Regions from separate parts of the Niabella sp. ZPM-14 genome, predicted to be linked through region 3. Evidence: riboswitches for the same ligand, from Rfam matches in the RefSeq annotation. Region 3 holds a riboswitch; each other region holds the start of a gene.

Region 1 (3,609 bases), 1.6 Mb from region 3:
AGGCCGGCGCTGCGCATGGCATCCAGGCTTTCCGTGATATTCATATCCATGTGTTGCAACAGGTAAATGGTACAGATGATCAGGCCGAGCAGCATACCCGATGTTTGCAAAGTATCGGTCCAGACGATGGTTTTTACACCGCCCTCAAATGTGTATAGTATGATCATGACCAGTATGATCAGGGTCGATATCCAGAACGGAATGCCAAAGCTATCAAGGATCGTGGCCTGCAGGATATTTACCACCAGGTACAGCCGGGCAGTAGCGCCCAACAGCCGGCTGATGATAAAGAACCAGGCGCCGGTTTTATAAGAAAGCATGCCCATTCTCGTCTTCAGGTAGCCATAGATGGACGTCAGCTGAAGCCGGTAATAGAGGGGGAGCAAGACAAAGGCTATGATCAGGTATCCGATCATATAACCCAGGGTGATCTGCATATAGCCAAAAGCATCGGCGCCCACAGCGCCCGGCACACTCACAAACGTAACGCCGCTCAACGAGGTGCCGATCATCCCGAAAGCCACCAACATCCAGTTACTGCTCCGGTTGCCGATGAAAAATGATTCATTATTACTATTCTTACTGGTTTTCCACGCAACTACAAGCAATAAAACAAAATAAGCAATGACAATAGAAAATAGGAACCCTGCGGACATATTAAATTTTTATGAATGAACTGGTTTCGGTAAACTAATTTTTGAAGATAGGGAAAAATGCTGCTCTTTTGTAAAGAAAATTTACAGTCATGGTAATAAAATCGCTGGCAGTGTTTTGTGGTTCGAAAGAGGGGCGTGATGAGGTCTTTTCCCGTCAGGCCACGGCTTTAGGCGCGTGGATGGCATCTAAAGGGATCCGGCTGGTGTATGGCGGTGGAAATGTAGGACTGATGGGCGACGTGGCCAATGCGGTGATGCACAACGGTGGTAGTGTTACCGGCGTGATCCCTGAGATACTGGATGCCCGCGAGCGATCTCACAAAACGATCACCGAACTATTGGTGGTCGGCGATATGCATATCCGCAAACGGAAAATGTATGAGCTGTGCGATGCGGCCGTTATTTTACCGGGCGGCTACGGTACGCTGGACGAACTGTTCGAAATGATCACCTGGAACAACCTGTCCATACACGACAAACCCATATATATTATTAACCTCAACGGGTTTTACGATCACTTGCTGGCCCATATCGAAACCATGTTGCACAACGGCTTTTTGTATGAAAATCCATTACATAAATTAACCGTCGTATCCAACGTTGAAGCGCTTGTGCAGCTGCCTGAATTTGTTATAAAGAATACATAAGGCTTTTCTTTCATATTGAGTTCCCTGTATACATTGCCGTAAAAAAGCGTCACCCTCTAAAAATGGCATGCAGCCGTGATAAAGGATTAAAAGCTTACTGCCCTTTTTATCATTACCTTTGCGCCCCAAGTTCTTTACTTTATTTCTTTATCAGACGGAAAAGGTTTTACTTAACGTAGATTAATAGGGAATTGTGTGTAAATCACAAGCTGTCCCGCAACTGTAAATAACGAATAGTTTTCACCCGTTGTTGTCCACTGCCCCAATGCCTTCGGGGTGGGAAGGACGGTGAAAATGTTATAAGCCAGGAGACCTGCCTTTACTGTATTGACAATGCTTTCGTGGAATGAAGCAGACCGTCAGTGATGCATTTTTATTTCGGGGAGTAGTGTGCCCTGCCGGAATAGCTATGTACATACCTTACATTCTCTTTATCCATTCAAGTATTTGCTGAAGTTGAGCCAAAGAGCTTTTAACTGATTTTATCATCTTAAAAGCAAAAAATGCGTACACACAACTTAGGCTATCCGCGGATTGGTAGCCGGCGTGAACTCAAGAAAGCCTGCGAACAATACTGGGCAGGCACAATCCCCGTGCAACAACTATTGGAAGCAGGAAAGATGATCCGCCATCAAAACTGGCAGTTGCAACAGGAAGCCGGTGTCGATCTGATTCCCTGCAATGATTTTTCTTTTTATGACCAGGTGCTGGATACCTCCCTTATGGTAGGCGCTATTCCTGAAAGGTATCATGAGCTAATGAAAGCAAAACAATTGCCCGACATTGACCTGCTTTTTGCAATGGCAAGAGGATATCAGCAGGATGGGCACGATGTAACCGCAATGGAAATGACCAAATGGTTTGATACCAATTATCATTACCTGGTTCCTGAATTTACCGCCAACCAGTCATTCAGTTTGTACAACACAAAAGTGGTACATGAGTTTTTGGAAGCAAAGAAAAGTGGCATCAACGCAAAGCCTGTTCTGCTGGGGCCTGTATCTTATTTGATGTTAGGCAAAGAAAAAGAAGAGGGGTTTCACCGGCTCGAATTGATCCGGAAGTTATTGCCCGTTTACCTGGAGCTTATCAGTAAGCTGGATGATGTCGATGCCCACTATATTCAATTTGACGAACCTTGTCTTTCATTAAACCTAAGCGAGTCCGAGCGAAAAGTTTTTGAAAAAACTTACCGGGACATTAAGAGCCGTTTTCCCCATTTGCATATTATTCTGGCAAGTTATTTTGGATGTTATGGAGAAAACCTTCAAACTGTTGTAAACCTTCCGGTTCAAACCATTCATCTCGACCTGGTTCGCTGCCCTGAACAGTTAGATGATGTTTTGACTACCGGTTTGATAAACGCCAGAACTCATCTTTCATTAGGTGTTGTGGATGGCAGGAATATTTGGAAAAATGATTTCCAGCAATCCCTCTCGCTGATCAATAAAGCAGTAGAAAAAATAGGCTCACACAGAATCTGGATAGCGCCGTCCTGCTCTTTGTTACATGTGCCCTGTGATCTCGATTTGGAGACAGACGACACAACACTTACTCCCGAAATCAAGAACTGGCTTGCATTTGCTAAGCAAAAGGTAGCAGAAGTAGTAACCCTGAAACAATTAGCGAACCATGAAAATGAAGCTACAGCAAATGTAAAACTGGCGGAGAATACCAGCGCGAACGAAAGCCGGAAAACGTCTGCGTTAATTCATAACAAGCAGGTTGCGGATCGCGTAGCCGCTATTACTGAAAAAGACGATCAGCGCAGGAGCAAGTTTTCAGTACGAAAAGAGAAACAGCGGTCAGCATTAGGGTTGCCTTTATTTCCTACCACCACTATTGGTTCTTTTCCTCAGACAGCTGAAGTGAGAAGCTGGAGAGCCAAATTAAAAAAGGGCATCATAACCCAGCAACAATACGATCATTTAATTGCCAGGGAGACCACAGAAGCCATACGCTGGCAGGAAGAAACGGGGATTGACGTACTGGTGCATGGAGAGTTTGAACGCAATGATATGGTGGAATATTTTGGTGAACAGTTGAATGGCTTTGTGTTTTCAAAAAACGGATGGGTGCAAAGTTACGGCAGCCGCTGCGTAAAGCCGCCTATCATCTATGGCGATATAAGCCGCCCCGCACCGATGACATTGCGCTGGACAGCGTTTGCTCAATCGCTTACCCCAAAAAAGGTGAAAGGAATGCTTACCGGGCCGGTGACGATTTTGCAATGGAGCTTTGTCCGCAATGATCAGCCACGTAGCCAAACCTGCACGCAAATCGCTTTAGCGATAAGAGATGAGGCA
Region 2 (3,609 bases), 580 kb from region 3:
TTGATCAGCATTAAAACGTTCTGTGTTTTGGAACTCATCTTCAATCCAAGCATGTTGACGCCATAAAAAATAACGATCGCCGTCAGCGCCAAGGCTACTTCTACTGTTTGCACATGGGTAGCCGAAGGAAAAAGGATGCCGGCAATGTATTCGCCGCCAACAATAGCCACCATAGCCAGGGAAGCGGCATTGCTCACGAGAATAATACAGTTAATGGCAAATGCCACTGAAGGATGATAAGTGAAAGAAAAAACTTTGTAATAGCCACCGGTCGCGGGCATGCGCGATCCGATCTCCGCATAGGTCAATGCACCGCAAAAAGCAACAATCCCTCCCGCGAGCCAGCAAAGAAAATAGGTGGTGATATCCGGAGTGGCCGCAGCCACGTTGACAGGTGCGCGAAAGATGCCCATGCCGATCACAAAGCTTACGGTGATCATGGTAAGATCAAACAGTCCGAGTTGTTTTTTCATTCAAGTTGGAAGATAAAGAAAAAGGTCTTTGCATTCCTCACGGGAAAGGGAACCGGCGACATTTTTATTTTCTCTCGAGCGGACCGTTGGGCGCGCTTTCGGATTTTATGAGATATTTGCACCGTTGCATCAATTCAGATTATGGAGATTGTTGGATACATGGCTGCTTTGCTCATTGGTTTATCTCTTGGACTTATCGGAGGAGGAGGCTCAATTTTGACCGTGCCCATTTTGGTGTATTTGTTTGGTGTCGCTCCGGTGTTGGCCACTTCTTATTCTCTTTTTATTGTCGGCGTTACCAGTCTCGTCGGCTCTTTTCATAGCCTCGTCCGGAAGCAGGTCGATTTTAAAACGGTAGTGGTATTTGGAATGATATCGGTCGTCACCGTGTTTTGTATCCGGCACTATGTGATACCACATCTGCCGCGCGAGCTGGTGATCCTGGGGACGGTGGTTCCGGTTTCATTTCTCACCATGATACTTTTCTCCGTCCTGATGATCGGTTCTTCCTTTTCCATGATCAAAGACAGTGCTCTCAAAGCAGCGGCTCAGCCTCTAAAACCTGCAGGACTGTTCAGGATTGCAGGTTATGGAGCGGGCGTGGGCCTGGTGACTGGCTTGCTGGGCGCCGGGGGCGGATTTTTGCTGATCCCTGCCCTGGTGATTTTATTGCGATTGCCTGTAAAGACCGCTATCGGGACTTCGCTCGTGATCATTACCATCAATAGTCTCATCGGTTTTGCAGACGACGTCACGCATCATCAAATGGACTGGAGCTTGCTGTTGAAAATAACTGCCATATCCGTCGCCGGGATCCTGCTCGGCGCTTTTGTTGGCCGCAACCTGGACGGCGCAACGTTAAAGCGGGGATTTGGCTGGTTTGTGTTGCTCATGGGTCTCTACATTATTTTTCATGAAGTGACCGGGCTGGTAAAATAAAAGCACGCCCCACGCGCGGTAATCATTGTCGAACCTCGCAGGTGTCAAAAACCTCTGAGGTCCAATCATTCAACATGGGCATATTTCACTACTTTTGCGGCGATTTTGGTTTCGCTGCCACCGGGCAGCGGATTAAAAGGGAAGTCCGGTGAAAGACCGGCGCTATCCCCGTAGCTGTAAAGGGCCTCTTCATGGAAGAGCAGCTTTGAGACGAGCCACTGCCTGCACTCCGCAGGCGGGAAGGCATCAAAGTAAACCCTGAGCCAGAAGACCTGCCAACATCAACTATTATTCAGGCTTTCGGGTGAAAAGTGTGAAGATGTAACCGCCGTGCGTTATATACTTCCCCGTTCTCCCTGCCATCACCAAAAACAGTCAAAGTGAAAAAATGTATTCTGGCCATGACCGCCTTAATGGCTTATGGCTTCGTTGAAGCGCAAAACACAACTGCTGATGAGCAATTAGAAAAAGTGACCGTAACGGCAACCCGGTTTCCCAAAGATGTCAGCGAAACAGGCAAGGTGGTAACCATCATTACCAGTGCACAACTCGAGAAGGCCGGCGGAAAAGACCTGGCGCAGTTGCTCAACGAACAGGCAGGCCTGATCATCAACGGGGCTAACACCAATCCAGGTAAGGATAAGAGCGTCTACCTGCGTGGCGCGTCCAATGCCTACACCGTCATCCTCGTCAACGGAGTACCGGTCAATGATCCTACCGGCGTGGGTGGTGCCTACGATCTGAGAATGTTTCCGGTGGATGCAATCGAAAGAATAGAAGTATTAAAAGGCGCCCAGAGCACGCTGTATGGAACAGACGCGCTGGCCGGTGTGATCAATATCATTACGAAAAAAGGCGCGGGCAAGCCGGCAAACCTGTATGGCGGACTAAGCTACGGGCGCTATAACACATTGAAGGCGCATGCAGGCCTCAGCGGAAGCGTTGACAAATCTTCTTACAATATATCTTTCATGCACGATGAAACGGGAGGCATTGCAGAAGCAAAAGATACGTTGGGAACACAGGACTTCCCGAGAAATGGCATGCTGAGAAACGCTGTCAGCTTGGATATCGATGGCGCAGTGACCGATCGGTTCCATGTGCAGCCCTTCTTCCGCTACGCTTATTTTAAAAGTAGTTTTGCCAACGATGCTTTTGTGGGCGGTCAAAACCGGTTTTTATCCGAATTGCTTTCAGCCGGAACGCAGGCGCGGTATCGCTTTGACAAAGCCAGTATAAACGGGATATTTTCTTTTGATGACGTGGAACGGCAGTATCCTGAAGGATTCGTCAAGTCTTATAAAGGTAATAAGAAAACTGCGGAGCTGTTCAGCAACATCGACTGGCATCCGCATTTCCAGACATTAGCAGGCATCAGGTATGATGACATCACAATGCAAAATCCTAATCCGGAAACTGCTGACACCAGCACGCAAATGATCAGCCCTTATCTTTCTCTTTTCCTCCGCAACTGGAAGGGGCTGAACATAGAAGCCGGAGCGCGTTGGAATCACCATTCCCGGTATGGCAACAACTTCACGTATTCTTTCAGCCCATCCTATTCCATCAACCGGCAGATCAAGCTCTTTATCAACTACGGAACGGCCTTCAGAGCGCCTGCCTTATCAGAGCTGTATGGTGCTTTTGGCGCCAACCCCGATCTTCAGCCGGAAACCTCCCGTACCCTGGACGGAGGAGTGCAATACACCACACTTGACGAAAAACTGGATATCCGGGTAGTCGGATTTGCGCGCAATACCAAAAATATCATCACCTATCAAAGCCAGGGATATGTTAATTACAATCGTCAAAAGGATCATGGCCTGGAAGTGGAATCTGCATGGCGTCTCACTGATGATATCCGGCTGAAGCTGTTTTATACCTTTACGGAAGGAAAAGTAACGACTGCTTCAGCGGCGGGCGATACCACCTATAACAATCTGTTCAAAAGGCCGAAACATATCTTCGGCGCCAACCTGGGCTACCAGGTCACCAACGCCTTATATGTAAGTACCAACTTCCAGCATTTTGGAAAAAGAAGCGACTTGTATTTTGAATCCGCGCCGCCGTACCGCCAGTTAAACGTGCCTCTTGAAGCCTACAGCCTGTGGGATCTGTACGCTGAATACCGTTTTCTCGGACAACGGGTGAGCACTTTCGCCCAGCTGACCAATTTGCTCGATGCTGATTATTACGA
Region 3 (3,609 bases):
CCTGCAGCGAAATATGATCGACAACAAATTTTATGTCCTTCATCCACGTGCAGCCGATATTGTATTGCCTCGTATATTCAGGTTGTAAAAAAGTATTTCCGACAAGCGTGTAATAGAGATCGTTGAAGGTGGGCATGCGCAGGCTTTCCTTATAAAAACCACGGATGGTCACATCTTTCGTGCCTGGCGGTTGCCAGGAAGCGGCAAATGTTGGAGACAGCACGCTCCGGTCGGAGGCCCCTTCAAAATATTTAACCCTATCATCAAAATAGCCATACAACAATGCTGCCTGTACCCACATGCGCTTCCACTTGAAATGATTATTGAAAGAACCGAGGTAAGAGTACCGCCGTGGATAAGCAAAACGGTAGAGGTTTGCTTCCAGCGTATGGTAGGAGATATCTGCAGACAGGGCGGTTTGCCACCAGGGATAGGGTTGGTATTGCTGTGCCAGTGATGCATATAATTCCCGTTGCTGATAGACATTGTTTAGCGGCCCGGTCGTTGTGATATAATCAGGATCGGCATACCGGGTCTCGTCGCTCGTGTATTTGATATGAAAGAGCTGCTGGTATTTTTCGGAAACGATTGTTTTATAGGACCCATGTAAAAACCAATTGCGGTCACCCAATCGCTGCGGATTGTAAAACCTGTTTTCGACAACGGCGCCTGGCAGCCCCCTGTCGGATTGATAGTAATAGGCTTTGATAAAAGCTTCTCCAGATTGACGAAAAGTTTTGAATAGGGTGGCCTCTGCTCTAAGGGCCGTTATATCTGCATTCTGACGGATCGCCGTCGTGTCAAACAAAGCTTCGTGTTTGCGAAACTTATATTTACCATGCGCTGTTACGACTTCCACATTTGCTGACAAAGCAAGATCTTGTTTAAACCTTTGCTGCCATAATAGAGATGGGTTGGCCAATCCGAAAGACCCGGTTTTAAAGGTAGCACGAATCTTTTTAGAGTGGGCCGCATCGAGGCCGGGCCGGGCCGTCTGAAGATATAAACCGGTGGAGGCAAACAGGGCCTTTGCGGGTTGGAGTAGTTCCGGACGTTGGCCATTGTACAGTTCGATGGCTTCGATATTATCCAAAGAATATTTACCAAGATCCACCGTTCCGTTTTGTGCGTTTCCCACAGGGATACCATCCAGGAATACGCCGACATGTTGCGTGCCCATGCTGCGCACGTTGATGGTTTTTAAACCACCGATACCGCCGTAATCCTTTAACTGTACGCCGGAGAAATAACGGATTGCATCAGCAACAGAAAAAGCATTGAGCCGCTGCAAAGCCGTGCCGGATAAGGATTGCACGGGCGTGACGGATGCAGACATGAACCTCTTTCTACTACTGTTCACCTCCACCCGCTCCAGTTCCTTTACCCACAAAGAGTCGGCCGATTGCGCAAGCGTCTTGCCTGCACAACATAATAACGACAACAAAATCCCGCACCGCCAAAGGCGCGCTACACCATACTGCATTAACTATTTGATTAAAAGAATCAAACAGCTTTGCGAACAATTGAAAACAAATAGTTTGCTACTAAAAGCATTTTTTGCATTCAAGCTTCAGTCCACGAAAGCTTAAAAGATAGCTGCTTTGGCAGGTCTCCTGACTTGTTCTCACTTTGAGCGGCCTTCCCATCCGCGGGGGCGGACAGTGGCTAAGATGTGTCAAAGCATTGATCAGAACTTACAGTAGCGGGTCTGTTCAGGATTTGCACCTGATTCCCTTTTAATCAACCGCGTCCGGGAAGGACGTGTTGAACCAATGCGGCGCAAAGGTAAGTGTTCGTGAAGAAATGGAGACGATTAAATAGAGAAAAGAATGCCACAACACAGAGATGACGCGCATTCAGGCGGATTGATGCGGTGTTGTATTGCTGAATAACCCTTCTTTTAACCAGGCTTTAATCATGCTAAAGAATAACTACGCCTCGCGGAATAAAAATTTTTCGCGCAAAGGAGATCTCCAATAATGTGTGGACATTGGAATGCGTTTAAGCATCCGCGCCCAGAGCAATCCGCTGAATGGGGGAGAACCGTAGGTTCGTTGTTATCTGTAATCAATATGGCCGTGCTTCAGTGCCTTCTAACTCTTCCTGTTATTGTTGGAAAGAAACAATAACATATTGGATTACCGACGCAGGCTTTTGGGGATGTAACAGCGTTCAATGAACGCAACAAAAATAACGAGGGATGGCTCGTGCCTGTCTTCTTAAAATTTAATGTTTTTCCGGATCGTATTCATGATCGATGTAACGCCGTCTAAAGTGCCATCGAAATAACGATTTTTCTGAAATGCGGGGCGGAACTGTGTTTCAATAATGCCGGATGTTTCGGCTTCGCTCAACAGCCGGGCGACAAAAGCACCATAATCAACTGACACGCGGCTTAGGTTTTTGCTGATGCTGATGGAAATGCATTTATCGCTTTTGCCGTGTACAGCTGCCCATTCTGCTAATGCAGCTTTGTTGGCCTCCTGGAAGCGGTCAGCGGTTATAGACGGGTCTTTAACCGTGGTTATTTTAATAGGGATCAGGTTGCTCTTTTCAAAATTGCGGAGCAATGAATCCAGCTTTTTTTCCTGCGCCGGCGTGAACAACGCTTCGTAGTCGTACACATAATTTATATCGGCGGGTGTGGCTGTCGTTTGAGATGGGAACACGACTTTCGCCTCTTGCTTAGCCGGGACGGATGGAGCTGGCGCTCCGGTTGACTTCCCGGAACTTCCGCAGGATGGTAACAGGGCAGCACCCAGCAATACAGACAGAATCGGGACGATGAACGTACTGCGACGCAACGAAGATGCCATAACAACTTTTGTTGGGTAAATAACGATTATTGGTTCAGCATAAGCGGCATTACCAGCATCAGCAACTCTTCATTTTCATCCTGGTCTACCGGTTTAATAAGGCCTGCTTTGGTGGGCGTGCTCAGTTCGAGATATACCTCCTCACTGTGCGTGCTGTTCAGCATCTCGATGAGGAACTTGGCGTTGAAGGCGATTTGCAGATCTTCTCCATTGTACTGACATTTCATGCGCTCGTTACCTTCGAAGCTGAAATCAACATCCTGGGCCGCCAGTTGCAGTTCGCTACCGCTGATGTCTAGTGCCACCTGGTAAGTGCTCTTATTACTAAATACGCTTACACGGCGTAATGCACCCAGAAACTCCTGCCTGTTTACGGTAAGCCTGTACGGATTTTCCGATGGGATCACCACTTTATAATCCGGGAACCGCGCATCGATCAGGCGACAGCTGAGACGGGTGGTGCCATGTGTCACGAAAAAGTGATTGCTGTTATAATTCAGCGTGATCTCATCTTCGTTGTCAGGCAGTGCTGATTTTAATAAGTTGAGTGGCTTGCGGGGAACAATAAAATTGTCGCCACCGGTAGCTTCTGCATCTTTTCTTTTATAACGAACCAAACGGTGCGCATCTGTTGCCACGAATTGGATGCCGTTTTTATCCAACTCGAAGAACACGCCGGTCATGGCCGGACGCAGGTCATCGGTGCTGGTAGCAAACAAGGTTTTGTTGATGGCCGTCACCAATGCCGAAGAGGTCATGGTGAAAGAAGTGGTATCATCGGCAGCCGGCTCTT

The links. A riboswitch is a leader RNA that binds a small molecule or an ion and turns the genes downstream of it on or off. The one in region 3 is predicted to bind cobalamin.
Region 1: it holds a riboswitch for cobalamin, as region 3 does, so the genes downstream of both, metE (5-methyltetrahydropteroyltriglutamate--homocysteine S-methyltransferase) here and ACU37H_RS10875 (TonB-dependent receptor plug domain-containing protein) in region 3, are expected to answer to the same signal.
Region 2: it holds a riboswitch for cobalamin, as region 3 does, so the genes downstream of both, ACU37H_RS08530 (TonB-dependent receptor plug domain-containing protein) here and ACU37H_RS10875 (TonB-dependent receptor plug domain-containing protein) in region 3, are expected to answer to the same signal.

Annotation. Positions count from the first base shown of each region.
Region 1 is NZ_CM181148.1:953,763-957,371, reverse strand. It holds gene ACU37H_RS03995 (sodium:solute symporter) at 1-656, opposite strand, end outside; gene ACU37H_RS03990 (LOG family protein) at 746-1,303, shown strand; cobalamin riboswitch at 1,448-1,638, shown strand; gene metE (5-methyltetrahydropteroyltriglutamate--homocysteine S-methyltransferase) at 1,807-3,609, shown strand, end outside.
Region 2 is NZ_CM181148.1:1,998,024-2,001,632, reverse strand. It holds gene ACU37H_RS08540 (APC family permease) at 1-473, opposite strand, end outside; gene ACU37H_RS08535 (sulfite exporter TauE/SafE family protein) at 615-1,412, shown strand; cobalamin riboswitch at 1,502-1,706, shown strand; gene ACU37H_RS08530 (TonB-dependent receptor plug domain-containing protein) at 1,793-3,609, shown strand, end outside.
Region 3 is NZ_CM181148.1:2,576,242-2,579,850, reverse strand. It holds gene ACU37H_RS10875 (TonB-dependent receptor plug domain-containing protein) at 1-1,483, opposite strand, end outside; cobalamin riboswitch at 1,587-1,789, opposite strand; gene ACU37H_RS10870 (TPM domain-containing protein) at 2,220-2,816, opposite strand; gene dnaN (DNA polymerase III subunit beta) at 2,843-3,609, opposite strand, start outside.